DNA from 2 places in the Paramagnetospirillum magnetotacticum MS-1 genome. Region 2 is predicted to be linked to the other one. Evidence: predicted binding sites of a transcription regulator. Region 2 holds the regulator's gene; the other holds the start of a gene.
The links. Region 2 encodes HrcA, which represses chaperone genes, less so after heat shock. Its sites were predicted from a motif close to GTTAGCACTCNCCNNNGGNGAGTGCTAAC; they were not measured.
Positions count from the first base shown of each region.

Region 1: the regulator HrcA is predicted to act here: its motif matches at 1,773-1,801, upstream of groES (co-chaperone GroES).

Region 1 covers NZ_JXSL01000030.1:1,124,275-1,127,682, reverse strand. Annotated here, with positions in the region: gene CCC_RS17875 (NADH-quinone oxidoreductase subunit B family protein) at 1-472, shown strand, start outside; gene CCC_RS17870 (DUF1178 family protein) at 593-835, opposite strand; gene CCC_RS17865 (DUF2076 domain-containing protein) at 909-1,613, opposite strand; gene groES (co-chaperone GroES) at 1,847-2,134, shown strand; gene groL (chaperonin GroEL) at 2,163-3,408, shown strand, end outside.
Region 2 covers NZ_JXSL01000030.1:968,082-971,489, reverse strand. Annotated here, with positions in the region: gene grpE (nucleotide exchange factor GrpE) at 104-715, opposite strand; gene hrcA (heat-inducible transcriptional repressor HrcA) at 748-1,812, opposite strand; gene rph (ribonuclease PH) at 1,949-2,668, shown strand; gene rdgB (RdgB/HAM1 family non-canonical purine NTP pyrophosphatase) at 2,665-3,273, shown strand; gene hemW (radical SAM family heme chaperone HemW) at 3,288-3,408, shown strand, end outside.

The DNA of each region.
Region 1 (3,408 bases), 160 kb from region 2:
GCGTCCCGATCCCGACGGCGTCGCCGAACTGGCCGAGGCGCTGGGGCGGCGCGCCAGGGCAAGACTGGGTCGTTCCCTGTCCATCCGCGAGGTTGATGCGGGGTCGTGCAATGGCTGCGAGCTGGAGATTCACGCCGTCAACCACCCCATCTACGACCTGGAGCGTTTCGGCATCCGCTTTGTCGCCAGCCCGCGCCACGCCGATGTGCTGCTGGTCACCGGGCCGGTGACGCGCAACATGGAAGAGGCCCTGCGGCGCACGGTCGAAGCCACGCCCGAGCCCCGCTGGATCGTCGCCATGGGCGATTGCGGGAAGGACGGCGGCTGCTTCGCCGGGTCCTATGCGGTGGTGGGGGGAGTCTCCGACGTGGTGCCAGTGGACCTGCACATCCCCGGTTGCCCGCCCAGCCCGCGCCAAATTCTGGCCGGACTGCTGGCCCTGCTGGATGCGGCGGACGGCAGGTTAGGGTAGCAGGGCCTTGCCCCGGACCCCACCGGGAGGAAAACCTCCCGGACCCTCCTCTATTTTTGAAAATAAAGGGGGTTTGGGGCATCGCCCCAAATGGGTGCGGGCGATAGCCCGATTATGCCCTCAATGCTGTCCCGCCATGGGGCAGCCACCGCAGCCCATGGGCGTGCCGCAAGACGGCGGCGGCGTGGCCGCCGCGCGAGCCTTACCCACATTGGGGGCCATGATGGCCTTGCCCACCTCCTTGTCGCCGCATTCGGGACAGGAGAGCGCGCCCGCATCCTTCTTGGTGTCGTAATCGCCGCTGTTGTCGAACCACTCCTCGAAGTGGTGGTCGTGGGAACAGCGGAGCGTGTAGAGGATCATGTCGGGCTCTCGATAACAAGGAAACCGCCCCCGTTATAAGGGAGCGGTTTCCGCCGTTGCAATGGTATTGCGTCTAGAAACTGTCGTCGCCACCGCCCACGTCGTAGCCGGGGTCGAAATCGGCATAGCCCTGGTCGTCGGCGATGGAAGTGTCATAGCCGACCTGGGGCGCCTCGCCACCGGCTGGCGGAGTCTGCGAGCCGTAGTAATTGTTGATGGTGGTGTTCTCGGTGATGGTCTCCGAAGTGGGCTGGCCGCCGCCGCCCCAGGGCGAACCGCCCGCATGGCCGCCCGCGAACATGGAGGAGATGCCGTTGGCCAGCAGCATGCCGCCCGCCACGCCCACCGCCGCGCCCGCCGCCGTGCGCAGAAAACTGCCGCCCGCCGAGGGCTGCCCGCCCCAGGGAGAGGGCTGGGCATATTGCTGCTGGGGAGGGGGCGCGTATTGCTGTTGCTGGACCTGCTGCTGCGGGGGCTGGGTGCTGGGCACCGAGCCGCGTCCGCCGCCCCAGGGATTGCCCGGCTGACCAAAGCCGCCGCCACCACCTTGTTGCGACCGTCCGGCCAGCTGAGCCTCGAGATCGCGGATGCGGGCCTCGTTCTCCTTGATGGCCATTTCCTGCACCACCACCGCCTCCACCAGATTATAGGCGGAATCGGGCACGGCGCGCATGCGCTCGAGAATCAGGGCCTCGGCCTCGCGATCCTTGTTGCCGCCCGCCAGTTTGGCCAGACGGTCGAACACGCTTAGAATCAGGTCACGTTCAGAGGGAGTCATGGATCTTCATCCCGTACAAGAAACCGGTGCCCACTATGTAAGGGCAATTTGCGGCAAGTCCATGGCAGAATTTTATCATTACAAATCATTAAGTTGGCCGACCGCGCCCGGAAATTTCACCTGATCTTGCTTGACTCTCTCCCAGACCCCCCCTAGATGGTTGGCACTCGTCGCCGGAGAGTGCTAACAGCGCCCCGGCTGGATCGAAGCGTCTTACGGAGGTTAATTCCAAAATGAAGTTCAGACCGCTCCATGATCGCGTGCTGGTGAAGCGCCTCGACGCGGAAGAGAAGACCGCTGGCGGCATCATCATCCCCGACACCGCCAAGGAAAAGCCCATGCAGGGTGAAGTCGTGGCCGTCGGCTCCGGCACCCGTGGCGATGACGGCAAGCTGGTCGCTCTCGACGTCAAGGCCGGTGATCGCGTGCTGTTCGGCAAGTGGTCCGGCACCGAGGTCAAGATCGACGGCGTCGATCTGCTGATCATGAAGGAATCCGACATTCTCGGCATTCTCGCCTAACCCAAGAATTCTATAGAGGTTAAGACAAATGGCTGCCAAGGAAGTCAAGTTCTCCACCGACGCCCGCACCCGTATGCTGCGCGGCGTCGACATTCTCGCCGATGCGGTGAAGGTCACTTTGGGCCCCAAGGGCCGTAACGTTGTGATCGAGAAGTCGTTCGGCGCTCCGCGCATCACCAAGGACGGCGTCACCGTCGCCAAGGAGATCGAGCTGGCCGACAAGTTCGAGAACATGGGCGCCCAGATGGTGCGCGAAGTGGCCTCGAAGACCGCCGATCTGGCCGGTGACGGCACCACCACCGCCACCGTTCTGGCCCAGGCCATCGTCCGCGAGGGCGTCAAGGCTGTCGCCGCTGGCCTCAATCCGATGGATCTGAAGCGCGGCGTCGATCTGGCCGTGGCCGCCGTGGTCGCCGACGTCAAGTCGCGCTCGCGCAAGGTCGCCACCAATGCCGAGATCGCCCAGGTCGGCACCATCTCCGCCAATGGCGAGAAGGAAATCGGCGACATGATCGCCAAGGCCATGGAAAAGGTCGGCAACGAGGGTGTCATCACCGTCGAGGAAGCCAAGGGCCTGGACACCGAGCTGGACGTGGTCGAGGGCATGCAGTTCGACCGTGGCTATACCAGCCCGTATTTCGTGACCAATGCCGAGAAGATGACCGTCGAGCTGGATAACCCCTATATCCTGCTGCACGAGAAGAAGCTGTCGGGTCTGCAGCCCCTGCTGCCGGTGCTCGAGCAGGTGGTCCAGTCGGGCCGTCCGCTGGTGATCATCGCCGAGGATATCGAGGGCGAGGCCCTGGCCACCCTGGTGGTCAACAAGCTGCGCGGCGGCCTGAAGGTCGCGGCCGTGAAGGCTCCGGGCTTCGGCGATCGCCGCAAGGCCATGCTGGAAGACATCGCCATCCTGACCGGTGGCCAGGTCATCAGCGAAGACCTGGGCATCAAGCTGGAAAGCGTCAACCTGGAGATGCTGGGCACGTCCAAGCGCATCACCATCACCAAGGAAGACACCACCATCGTCGACGGCTCGGGCGACAAGTCCGCCATCGACGCCCGCTGCAAGCAGATCCGCGCGCAGGTCGAGGAAACCACCTCGGACTACGACCGCGAGAAGCTGCAGGAGCGTCTGGCCAAGCTGGCTGGCGGCGTGGCCGTCATCAAGGTCGGCGGCGCCTCCGAGATCGAGGTGAAGGAGCGCAAGGATCGCGTCGATGACGCCCTGCACGCCACCCGCGCCGCGGTCGAGGAAGGCATCATCCCGGGCGGCG
Region 2 (3,408 bases):
ACCCCGGCCCCCCTTTCTTTTTATGGATAAAATAAAGGGAGGTTTGGAGGTTCACCTCCAACCGGGGCCGGGGCGGGAACCCCGCGTCGATGACCCGCCTGACTTAGACGTTGGTGTCCACGTTACCGCCGCCGCCCTTGGGGCCGCCCTTGGCGACACCCACCAAAGCAGGGCGCAGCAGACGGTCATGCAGGGTGTAGCCCGCCTGCATGACCAGCACCACGGTGCCCTCGATCTGGCTGGGATCTTCCATTTCCATCATGGCCTGATGCAGGTTGGGGTCGAACTTGGCGCCCTGCGCCTCCACCATCTTGATGCCGTAGCGTTCGAAGGTGGCCAGCAATTCGCGCTCGGTCATCTCGACGCCGGTGGTCAACGCGGTGAGCGATTCATTGCCTTCCCGGGCCGCCTGGGGCACGGAATCCAGGGCGCGGCGCAGATTGTCGGCCACGCCCAGCACATCCTTGGCGATATTGGAGATGGCGTATTTGCCGCGATCCTCGGCCTGCTGCTCCAGGCGGCGGCGCGTATTCTCGGTCTCGGCCTTGGCATAGAGCACGTCGTTCTTGAGTTTGGCGATTTCCGCCTCCAGCTCCTTGATGCGCTCGGATTCGGCGGGTGCCGCGGCGGCGGATTCGGCGGCCGGGCCCTGATCGGCGCTTTGATCGGCGCTTTCGGCGGCGGGCGTCTGCTCGGCGGTCTGATCCTGGGTCATAATAAGGCTCTCTCGATATCTTGAGGTTAGGGTCAGGCGGGCGGCCCGATCAGGCGGCCGATGACCTTGGCGGTATAATCGACCATGGGAATGATGCGGGCGTAATTGATGCGTTGCGGGCCGATCACGCCGATGGCGCCGATGATGCGTTCGCGCGCGTCGCGATAAGGCGCCACCACCATGGAACAGCCGGTGACGCCGAACAGATCGCTTTCGGCGCCGATGAAGATCTGCACCCCGTCGGCCACCTGGGTGAGATCCACCAGACGGAGGAACTGCTCGGAGGTCTCCAGCGCCTCGAACAGGCCCCGGATGCGCTCCAAGTCCTCAACGGCGGTGACGTCTTCCAAGAGATGGGACTGGCCGCGCACGATGAGGGCGGAATGATTGTCGCCCCCCGCCCAAGTGGCCAGCCCGGCCTCGATCACCCGCTTGGTCAGCGAATCCAGCAGGCTGCGTTGCTGCTCCAGCTCGGCGGTGATGACGTCCTTGACCTCGTCCAGCGAGCGCCCGGCCAGACGGGCGTTAAGGTAATTGCCCGCCTCGACCAGGGTGGACATCTCGACGCCATCGGGCAGATCAAGCAGGCGGTTTTCCACCATGCCGTCCTCGGTGACCAGCACCACCAGGGCGCGGTTGCGGCCCAGCCAGACGAATTCCACATGTTTGAGCATGCGCTGAATCTTGGGCGCCACCACCACGCCGGCGCAGCGGCTCAACCCCGACAGAGCGCCCAGCGCCTCGCCCAGCACCTGTTCCATGGAGCGTCCCGCCGCCCGGCATTGGGCATCGATGGCCGAGCGCTCCTCTTCGGCCATGCGGCCCACTTCCAGCAATCCGTTGACGAACAGGCGCATGCCCGCCTGGGTGGGCAGCCGCCCGGCCGAGGTGTGGGGCGCGTAAAGCAGGCCGAAATCTTCCAGATCGGCCATGACGTTGCGGATGGTGGCGGGCGAGAGCGACAAGGTCAGGCGCCGCGACAGGGTGCGCGAGCCGATGGGCTCGCCCGTTTCCACATAGGCTTCCACGATCTGGCGGAAGATTTCCCGCGATCTCTCATTCAGCTCGGTGATGACGGGACCCTTGGTCCGAGGCATATGGCATTCTCCGGTGCGGCGAAAATCTAGTGGCGCCTTGCCCCCTCGTCAATGTCGGGGGGTCGAGATTGTGGACGGCACCCACCATATGGAGGTAGCTTGCCGCCTCTTCACCTTCGAGAGGACCATATTAAGCATGAGACCGTCCGGCCGCGCCCCCGACCAGCTTCGCACCGTCATTTTGGAAACCGGCGTGTCGCGCCATGCCGAGGGCTCGTGCATCGCCAAATTCGGCGACACCCATGTGCTGTGCACCGCCTCGGTGGAAGAGAAGGTGCCGCCCTTCCTGCGCAATACCGGCAAGGGCTGGGTCACCGCCGAATACGGCATGCTGCCGCGCTCGACCCATACCCGCACCGACCGCGAAGCCGCCAAGGGCAAGCAATCGGGCCGCACCCACGAGATTCAGCGCCTGATCGGTCGTTCGTTGCGTTCGGTCACCGACCTTGTCGCCATGGGCGAGCGCCAGATCAAGATCGATTGCGACGTGTTGCAGGCCGATGGCGGCACGCGCACCGCCTCCATCACCGGCGCCTTCGTGGCCCTGCATCTGGCCTTCCAGCGTCTGGTACGGCTGGAACTGTTGAAGGCGATTCCGCTGACCGACCATGTCGCCGCCATTTCCTGCGGCATCTATGAGGGCACCGCCGTCCTTGATCTCGATTACCCGGAAGATTCCAACGCCCAGGCCGATGCCAATTTCGTCATGACCGGCAACGGCGGCATCGTCGAGATTCAAGGCACCGCCGAGGAGCGCCCCTTCTCGCGCGCTCAGTTCCTGGAACTCACCGATCTGGCCGAAGCGGGCATCCGCCAACTGGTCGAGGCCCAGAAGAAAGCCCTGGGGCTGTCATGACCGCGCGCCGGTTCCAGGGTGGCCGTCTGGTCATCGCCAGCCACAATGCCGGCAAGGTCCGCGAGATCGGCGAATTGTTGGCCCCCTTCGGCACCGAAGTGGTCTCGGCTGGCGCATTGGGCCTGCCCGAACCCGAAGAAACCGGCGACACCTTCGTCGCCAATGCCGAGCTGAAGGCCCGCGCGGCGGCCGCCGCCTCGGGCCTGCCGTCGCTGGCCGACGATTCTGGTCTGGCGGTAAATGCCCTGGCGGGCGCGCCCGGCATCTATTCCGCCCGCTGGGCCGGGCAAGCCAAGGATTTCGCCTTTGCCATGGCCAAGGTCCAGTCGGCGCTGGGCGAGGAAAAGGACCGCAGCGCCCGCTTCGTCTGCGCCCTGGCTCTGGCATGGCCCGACGGCCATTGCGAGACCTTCGAAGGCGTGGTGGAAGGCGATATCGTCTGGCCGCCCAAGGGCGAGAACGGCTTCGGCTACGATCCCATCTTCCTGCCCAAGGACGGAATCCTCACCTTCGGCGAGATGGATGCGGCGGCCAAGCACGCCATCAGCCATCGGGCCGATGCCTTCACCAAGCTGGTCGCGGCGTGTTTCGGGGTTGGGAACTAATTGGGCACTCGCCCATGACCTCTCCCGGCTTCGGCATCTATATCCACTGGCCGTTCTGCCTGTCCAAATGCCCTTATTGCGACTTCAACAGCCATGCGGGCCTCGCCGTGGATCATGGGCGCTGGCGCAAGGCCC